Regions from separate parts of the Janthinobacterium sp. LS2A genome, predicted to be linked through region 2. Evidence: predicted binding sites of a transcription regulator. Region 2 holds the regulator's gene; the other holds the start of a gene.
What was found. Region 2 encodes FNR, which switches genes on or off when oxygen is low (the NO sensors DNR and NnrR bind a similar motif). Its sites were predicted from a motif close to TTGATNNNNATCAA; they were not measured.

Region 1: the regulator FNR is predicted to act here: its motif matches at 1,465-1,478, upstream of ubiU (ubiquinone anaerobic biosynthesis protein UbiU).

Annotation. Positions count from the first base shown of each region.
Region 1 covers NZ_JAZHPB010000004.1:221,146-225,212, reverse strand. The annotation lists gene ubiV (ubiquinone anaerobic biosynthesis protein UbiV) at 1-354, opposite strand, end outside; gene ubiU (ubiquinone anaerobic biosynthesis protein UbiU) at 364-1,401, opposite strand; gene V3C40_RS13775 (hypothetical protein) at 1,564-1,980, shown strand; gene V3C40_RS13770 (ribonucleoside triphosphate reductase) at 2,099-3,847, shown strand; gene nrdD (anaerobic ribonucleoside-triphosphate reductase) at 3,844-4,044, shown strand; gene V3C40_RS13760 (anaerobic ribonucleoside-triphosphate reductase activating protein) at 4,034-4,067, shown strand, end outside.
Region 2 covers NZ_JAZHPB010000006.1:65,141-69,207, forward strand. The annotation lists gene ccoG (cytochrome c oxidase accessory protein CcoG) at 1-1,264, shown strand, start outside; gene V3C40_RS17815 (FixH family protein) at 1,319-1,843, shown strand; gene fnr (fumarate/nitrate reduction transcriptional regulator Fnr) at 1,847-2,605, opposite strand; gene V3C40_RS17825 (response regulator) at 2,845-4,067, shown strand, end outside.

The DNA of each region.
Region 1 (4,067 bases), on a different contig from region 2:
CAGGTTCAAATGGGGGCCGGCGACGAAGGGCGTGCCCTTTTCCATGCAGTGCACAGCGCCCATGTCGTTGGCCTCGACGCCGTAGCGGCCATTGCCCGTGATGCGGCGCAGGGTCGCCAGTTCAGCACCCGCCTCGATCAGCGCCTGCGTCGACAACACCACTTCCTTGCCGGCGGCGGCCAGCATGTCGGCGATATCGAGCCAGTCGGCCAGGCGCACCTCGTGCCGGCGCGAGCAGACGGTTTCGCCCAGGTACACGATATCGACGGCCGTGGTGGCGATCTGCTGGTAAAACTCGAAAACGGTGGCGCGCGGCCAGTAGTAGAGCAAAGGGCCCAAAGAAAGCTTCAGCATGTTCATCCTTTATTTCCAAGATCTATGGTAGGCACCCAAGGTGTGCTGCTGGCCCTCGGCCAGCTTGTCCATGGACGCCATCCAGGCCGGCTTGACGGCGTAGCGCGCATTGCCTTCGCGGCAGGCGTCGATCGCTTCGCGCCACACGCGCGTCACCTGCGCCACGTAGGCGGGGCTGCGCTGGCGTCCTTCGATCTTCACGGCGCGCACGCCCATGGCGATCAGCTGCGGCAGCAGCGCCAGCGTGTTCAGGCTGGCCGGCTCCTCGATCGCGTAATACTCTTCGTCGTTGACTTCGAAACGTCCCTTGCACAGGGTCGGATAGCTGGCGTTTTCGCCTGGGGCATAGCGGTCGATCAGCACGCCGTTCAGGCGCGATTCGAGGCCGTTCGGTGTTTCCAGCCAGCGCACGGATTTCGCCGGCGAGCACACGCCGTGAGTGTTCGGCGCCTCGCCCGTCGCGTACGACGACAGCGCGCAGCGCCCTTCGACCATCACGCACAGGCTGCCGAAGCCGAAGACCTCGATCTCGACTTCCGTCTTGGCGATCAGTTGCTCGACCTGCGCCATCGACAGCACGCGCGGCAGCACCGCGCGGGCGATGCCGAAGTGCTCATGGTAAAAATTGATCGCTTCGTAGTTGGTGGCCGAACCCTGCACGGACAGGTGCAAACGCAGTTGCGGGTGGTGCTCGCTTGCATACGCCATCAGGCCCGGATCGGCCACGATCATGGCGTCGATACCGGCCTGCGCGGCGCGGTCGATGGCGCTGCGCCAGACGGCCCAGTTGTGCGGCTGCGGATAGGTGTTCAGCGCCAGCAGCACCTTGCGTCCATATTGGTGGGCGTAGCGCACGCCCTCGGCGATGGCCTTCTCGTCGAAATTGAGGCCGGCGAAATTGCGCGCATTGGTGGCGTCGCGAAAACCCAGGTAGACGGTATCGGCGCCATTGTCGATGGCCGCTTTCAAGGCAGGCAGGCTGCCGGCGGGGCAGACCAGTTCCAGCGGTCCGGCCACGCGGGTGGCGGTGGTTGATTCAAGCATCATGGTGTTCACAGTCCTGTATCGGCTCAGGGTGCAGACTATAGCCCCGCCCATACCGCCCAGTCCTTGACGCAGGTGAAGGAATGCATGCATGGCTGGCGCGCGTTCAAGTTGCTTGACCTGGCTGTAAAATGCCCCACTTTTCTCCCTCACCGATTGCCCGCCATGCCCCGCAAACCGCTGCTGCTATTCCTGCTCACCCTATTCCTCACCGTGCTGCAAATACAGTGGGCTTCGCCCGCCGACGGCTATGTCGAAGAAACGCTCTCCGTGCTGTCGCCCGAGGCGCTGGGCGTCTGGGCCGGCGTGCTGCTGCTGTTCCTGCAAGCCGTCTTCGCCCGCCGCGCCATGCCCGTGCTGCGCCAGGCCGCCATCTGCACGGGCCTGCTGGCCGTCTACTGGCTGCTGGCGAACTACGTCACGTTCGACGCGCGCGTGGCCAGCTGGAGCACCTTCTCGGCGCGGGAAATCTGGGCGCACGTGCTGCCCGCCTCCGTCGCCAGCATCGCCGTCTGCGGCGCCATGTACTTTGGCCTGAGCTGCTTCATCCCGCGCCTGGGGCGCGCGAAAAAAAGCCGCTGACGCGCTTTCTTCACCTGCATCAAGGATTCGTCACGCAACTGCACGCGCCCTTTGACGTCACTATATTTAGTGATTAATCTCCATAAAAACACCGCATGTTGTGTTTATTGGAGGTTTCATGACGACAAATGCAGTTTCCCCCACACGCGGCCAGGTCGACGTCGCCGCGTCCATCAATGAATACCTGGACCGGCGCGACTGGCGTGTCAACGCCAACGCCAACCAGGGTTACTCGCTGGGCGGCCTGATACTCAACGTGTCGGGCAAGGTCATCGCCAACTACTGGCTCGACCAGGTGTATCCGCCGGACGTGGGCGCGGCGCACCGCGAAGCGGCGCTGCACATCCACGACCTCGACATGCTGGCCGGCTATTGCGCCGGCTGGTCGCTGCGCACCCTGCTGCACGAAGGCTTGAATGGCGTGCCGGGCAAGATCGAATCGGGTCCGCCGAAACACATGTCGAGCGCCATTGGCCAGATTGTCAATTTCCTCGGCACCCTGCAAAACGAGTGGGCCGGCGCGCAGGCGTTCAGCTCCTTCGACACCTATATGGCGCCCTACATCCGCAAGGACAGCCTGCGCTACGAAGACGTGCGCCAGTACATGCAGGAGCTGATCTTCAACCTCAACGTGCCATCGCGCTGGGGCACGCAGACGCCGTTCACCAACCTCACGTTCGACTGGATCTGCCCGGACGATTTGCGCGAGCAGATTCCCGTCATCGCCGGCCAGGAGATGGACTTCAGCTATGGCGAGCTGCAGGTGGAAATGGACATGATCAACCGCGCCTATATCGAAATCATGATGGCGGGCGACGCCAAGGGCCGGGTCTTCACCTTCCCCATCCCCACCTATAACATCACCGAGGATTTCGACTGGCATAGCGACAACGCGGAACGCCTGTTCGAGATGACGGCCCGCTACGGCCTGCCCTACTTCCAGAATTTCATCAATTCGGAACTCAAGCCGAACATGATACGTTCCATGTGCTGCCGCTTGCAGCTGGACTTGCGCGAACTGCTCAAACGGGGCAATGGCCTGTTCGGTTCCGCCGAGCAGACGGGTTCCCTGGGCGTGGTCACCATCAACTGCGCGCGCCTGGGCCACTTGTGGCGCGGCGACGAGCCAGCGCTGATGGCCGACTTGGACCGCCTGCTGGAACTGGGCAAGACCAGCCTGGAAATCAAGCGCCGCACCATCGAAGAACTGATGCAGCAAGGCCTGTTCCCGTACACGAAACGCTACCTGGGCACCCTGCGCAATCACTTTTCCACCCTGGGCGTGAACGGCATCAACGAGATGATCCGCAACTTCAGCGGCGACGCTTACGACATCACGTCCGCCGAGGGCCATGCGCTGGCGATACGTTTGCTCGACCACGTGCGCGCCCGCATGGTGCAGTTCCAGGAAGAGACGGGCCATATGTACAACCTGGAAGCGACGCCGGCCGAAGGCACGACCTACCGCTTCGCCCGCGAAGACCGCAAGCGCTATCCCGCCATCCTGCAGGCGGGCACCGTCGACAATCCGTATTACACGAATTCGTCGCAGCTGCCCGTCGGCCATACGGACGACCCGTTCGAAGCGCTGGAATTGCAGGACGCGCTGCAGCGCAAGTACACGGGCGGCACGGTGCTGCACCTGTACATGACGGAAGCGCTGTCGGATGCCAACGCCTGCCGCGAACTGGTGAAACGCGCGCTGAGCCGCTTCTCGCTGCCCTACATCACCGTCACGCCCACGTTTTCCATCTGCCCGCGCCACGGCTACCTGGCCGGAAAACATGAATTCTGCCCCACCTGCGACGCGGAACTGATCGCCCGCAAGCAGTCCGATCTCGCTCACCCACTCAAGGAAACGCCATGAACGTACGTCCCGACTTCACTCCCGCCATCACCCTGCTCGATACGGAACGCCAGCGCTGCGAAATCTGGACGCGCGTGATGGGCTACCACCGCCCCGTCGCCTCGTTCAACATCGGCAAACAGGGCGAATTCCACGAGCGCCAGTATTTTACGGAAGCGAGCGCCCGGCTTGGCCAGCCCGCCTGCCATGGCGTTTGAGCTGAAAGTGGGCGGCCTGACGC
Region 2 (4,067 bases):
CGGCTTGCCGTGGTTGACCTGGAATGGCAGGCAAGCCCTGCTGTTCGACTTGACCACGCGCAAGTTCTACATTTTCGGCGTCGTGCTGTGGCCCCAGGATTTCATCTATCTGGCGGCCCTGCTGATCATCTGTGCGTATTTGTTGTTCCTCGTCACGGCCATTGCCGGGCGGGTGTGGTGCGGGTTCTCTTGCCCACAAACGGTATACACGGAAATTTTCCTGTGGGTCGAACGCCGCATCGAGGGCACGCGCAGCGCGCGCATGGCCCTCGACAAGCAGGGCCCGTCCGTGCGCAAGGCATTCAAGAAGACGGCCAAGCATGTGGTATGGGGCGCCATCGCCCTGTGGACGGGCTTTACCTTTGTCGGCTACTTCACGCCGATCAAGGAACTGGCGCAATCGGTGGTCACCTTGAATTTCGGTCCCTGGGAATGGTTCTGGGTCTTGTTCTACAGCCTGGCAACCTACGGCAACGCGGGCTGGCTGCGCGAGCAGGTGTGCAAATACATGTGCCCCTACGCGCGCTTCCAGAGCGCCATGTTCGACCAGGACACCCTGATCATCACCTACGATGCCAAGCGCGGCGAACCACGCGGCGCCATGAGCAAGAAGGCCGGCAACAACGACAAGCTGGGCGACTGCATCGACTGCACCCTGTGCGTGCAGGTGTGTCCGACCGGCATCGATATCCGCAACGGCCTGCAGTATGAATGCATCGGCTGCGCCGCCTGCGTCGATGCCTGCAACAGCGTGATGGACAAGGTCGAGCGGCCGCGTGGCCTGATACGCTACAGCACCGACCATGCGATGGAAAACAACTTCAATTCGAAGCAGATACGCCAGCGCGCCATGCGCCCGCGCGTCTTGATCTACACTTCCATCCTGGCCCTGATCATCATCGCCGTATGTACGTCGCTGGCCCTGCGCACGCCCCTGAAAATGGACGTGATCCGCGACCGCGGTTCGATGGGACGCGAAGTGGAAGACGGCATGATCGAAAACGTCTACCGCCTGCAGATCATGAACACGTCCGAGCAAAGCCAGCATTTTAAAATCAGCGCTTCCGGCTTGCCGGGCCTGACCTTGCTGACGCGCGAAGAAGTGACCTTGCAGCCGACGGAAACGCTGGGCTGGCCGATCCGCCTGCGCGTGCCGCACGGCGTGGGCGAGAAGGGGTCGAACAAGATTGCGATCGAATTGCAATCGCTGGACAACCCGTCGCTGCATGTGCGTGAAAGCGCGGTCTTCATCGTGCCGCGGTGATGCAGGAAGGCCGGTCCCCGCACGGGGGCTGGCCGTTTACAGAGGAGAAATACCATGTCCGACAGTCTGAAACTGCAGCCTCCCGTTGCACCGTGGTACAAGCATCGCTGGCCATGGCTGCTGATGATCGGTCCCGGCCTGTCCGTGGTCGTCGGCAGCTTCATGGGCTATATCGCCTTTACGCAGCCCGACGCGCTGGTGGTGGGCGATTATTACAAGCAGGGCAAGGCGATCAACCAGGATTTGAAGCGCGACACGATCGCCAGCGACCTGGCCATGGATACGAGCCTGGCGTACGACGTGGCGCAAGCGCGCCTGAGCGGTTCCGTGCACAGCTTCGGCAAGGCCTACCAGGGACCGCTGCAGCTGCACCTGGCGCATGCGACCCTGCCGGAAAAAGATATCAAGCTGCTGGTGCAGCCCGATGCGGCCGGCAATTTCTCGGTCGCGCTGCCGATGCTCGAGCGCAGCCGCTGGCAGGTGCTGGTGGAAAACGACAAGCGCGAGTGGCGCCTGTCCGGCATCTGGACCTGGCCCGTGCAGCGCAGCATCGCGCTGCATGCGGACGAAGAGTTATAAGCCTTACTTGCAGACGTCCGTGCCTGCCGTAATGGCTTTCAGCTTGGCTGGTTGCAGGATCTCGATCTCGCGGTTCGAGACGCGCAGCCAGCCTTCCTTCTTGAATTTCGACAATAAACGGCTGACGCTCTCGATGGTCAGGCCCAGGTAGTTGCCGATTTCCTCGCGCGACATGCGCAGCTGGAATTTGCTGCTCGAATAGCCGCGCGCTTCGTAGCGCGACGCCAGGTTGACGATGAAGGCGGCAAAACGCTGCGTCGCCTGCATATTGCCCAGCAACAGCATCACGCTTTGCTCGCGCGTGATTTCCTGGCTCATCATGCGGTGGAAATGACGCAGCAGGGTCGGCATATTGCCCAACAATTGTTCCAGGCTGGAAAACGGGATTTCACACACTTCGCTGTCTTCGAGCGCCACCGCATTACAGTGGTGGCGGTCGGCGCTGATGGCGTCCATGCCCAGCAGTTCGCCGGCCATCTGGAAACCCGTCACCTGCTCTTCGCCGCCCGGATTGATCTGGTACGTCTTGAAGTGTCCCAGGCGGATCGCGTACAGGTTCTGGAACGAGTCGCCGATGCGGAACAGCGAGGCGCCGCGCACGATCTTGCGGCGGCGGCCGATGATCTGGTCCAACCTGTCCATGTCGCCCATATCGAGGCCCATCGGCAGGCACAATTGATGCATGCTGCAGGTCGAGCATCGCGCACGCAACGCTTCCACGGTCACTGTGGGCAAGGTTGGAGTGAGTAGCGCTTCAGTCATGTCGGTACCTTTTAGAAAATGCAACAACAAGTTTACTGCATACAGGGTTGCCGTGTGCCAATTTCACCGCAATTTCGGCGAATAAACGACGTTCCGACTTTAATTATATGGCAACATCGTCAAAAGCCCATGCGGGGAGGGCCATTTGCGCGGCGCCGCTTGCCAACTTGATGTATTGATAGGAAAATTCCTAACAGCATTATCTGCCGCCTGTGCCGCCCGGTACTGAAAAGGAAATCATGAAGCCTCTCGGCATCAAAGCAAAAGTCGCGCTGGCCACCAGCCTGACCTCGATCGCCATGATCGCGCTGGTCACCATGATCCAGGTGCAGCACATGCGCGACGACTTCACCCGAGTACTGCTGAGCCAGCAGTCATCCCTGATCAGCCGCACCGCTGCCGAGCTCGACGACAAGCTGGGCATGCTGCTGCAGATCGTCACCCTGACGGCCAGGCAGCAGCCGCCGGAACTGATGGCCCAGCCGGCCCAATTGCGCGAATACTATTCGCGCCGCTCGATGCTGGTGCTGTTCGACGACGTGCTGGTGCTCGATGCACATGGCGCCGTCGTGGCCGACATGCCGGAAGTGGCGGGGCGCGCCGGCATCAACGTTGCCGAGCGCGAGTATTTCCAGACCGTGCTGCGCACGCGCCAGCCCATGATCACCGAGCCGATGCTCGGCAAGTCGAGCGGCATGCCCATCGTGCAGATGGTCGCGCCCGTGCTGGCCGCCGATGGCCAGGTGGCCGGCGTGGTGATCGGCGTGCTGCGCCTGTACAAGGACAACCTGCTGGGACGCCTGCGCTCGGAAAAGATCGGCAAGAGCGGCTATTACTTCATCCTCACGCGCGGCGCCGTGCCGCGCTACGTGCTGCATCCCGATACCAGCCGCTTGCTGCAGCCGCGCCAGCCGAACGCCAACCTGACGACGACCCAGCTGCTGAAGGAAGATGGCGAAGGCAGCATGGTCAGCACGAACAGCCGCGGCATCACGGCCGTCAACAGCTTCAAGCGTTTGAAATCGGTGAACTGGCTGCTGGCTACCTCGCTGCCCGTCGCGGACGCCTTCGAACCGTTCGATGGCGTGCTGTACCGGCTGGTGCTGTGGAGCATCCTCGCTTCGCTGCTAGCCGCATTTGTTCTGGGCTGGGTCACCGTGCGCCTGCTGTCGCCGCTGGTGCGCCTACGCGACACCCTGCTGGCCCTGCGTACCAGCGGCAGCCGTTTCACCCCCGTGCCGGTGCAGCAGCGCGACGAGATCGGCGAACTGACGGAGGCGTTCAACGGCCTGATGAGCGAGCGCGACCGCCTGCAGCAGGAACTCGAATCGCGCGCGGCCGAACTGGAGCAGGAACGCGACCGGGCCGAGGCCGCCAACCGCGCGAAGAGCGATTTCGTGGCCAACATGAGCCATGAAATCCGCACGCCCCTCAATGCCGTGCTGGGCATGGTGTATTTGCT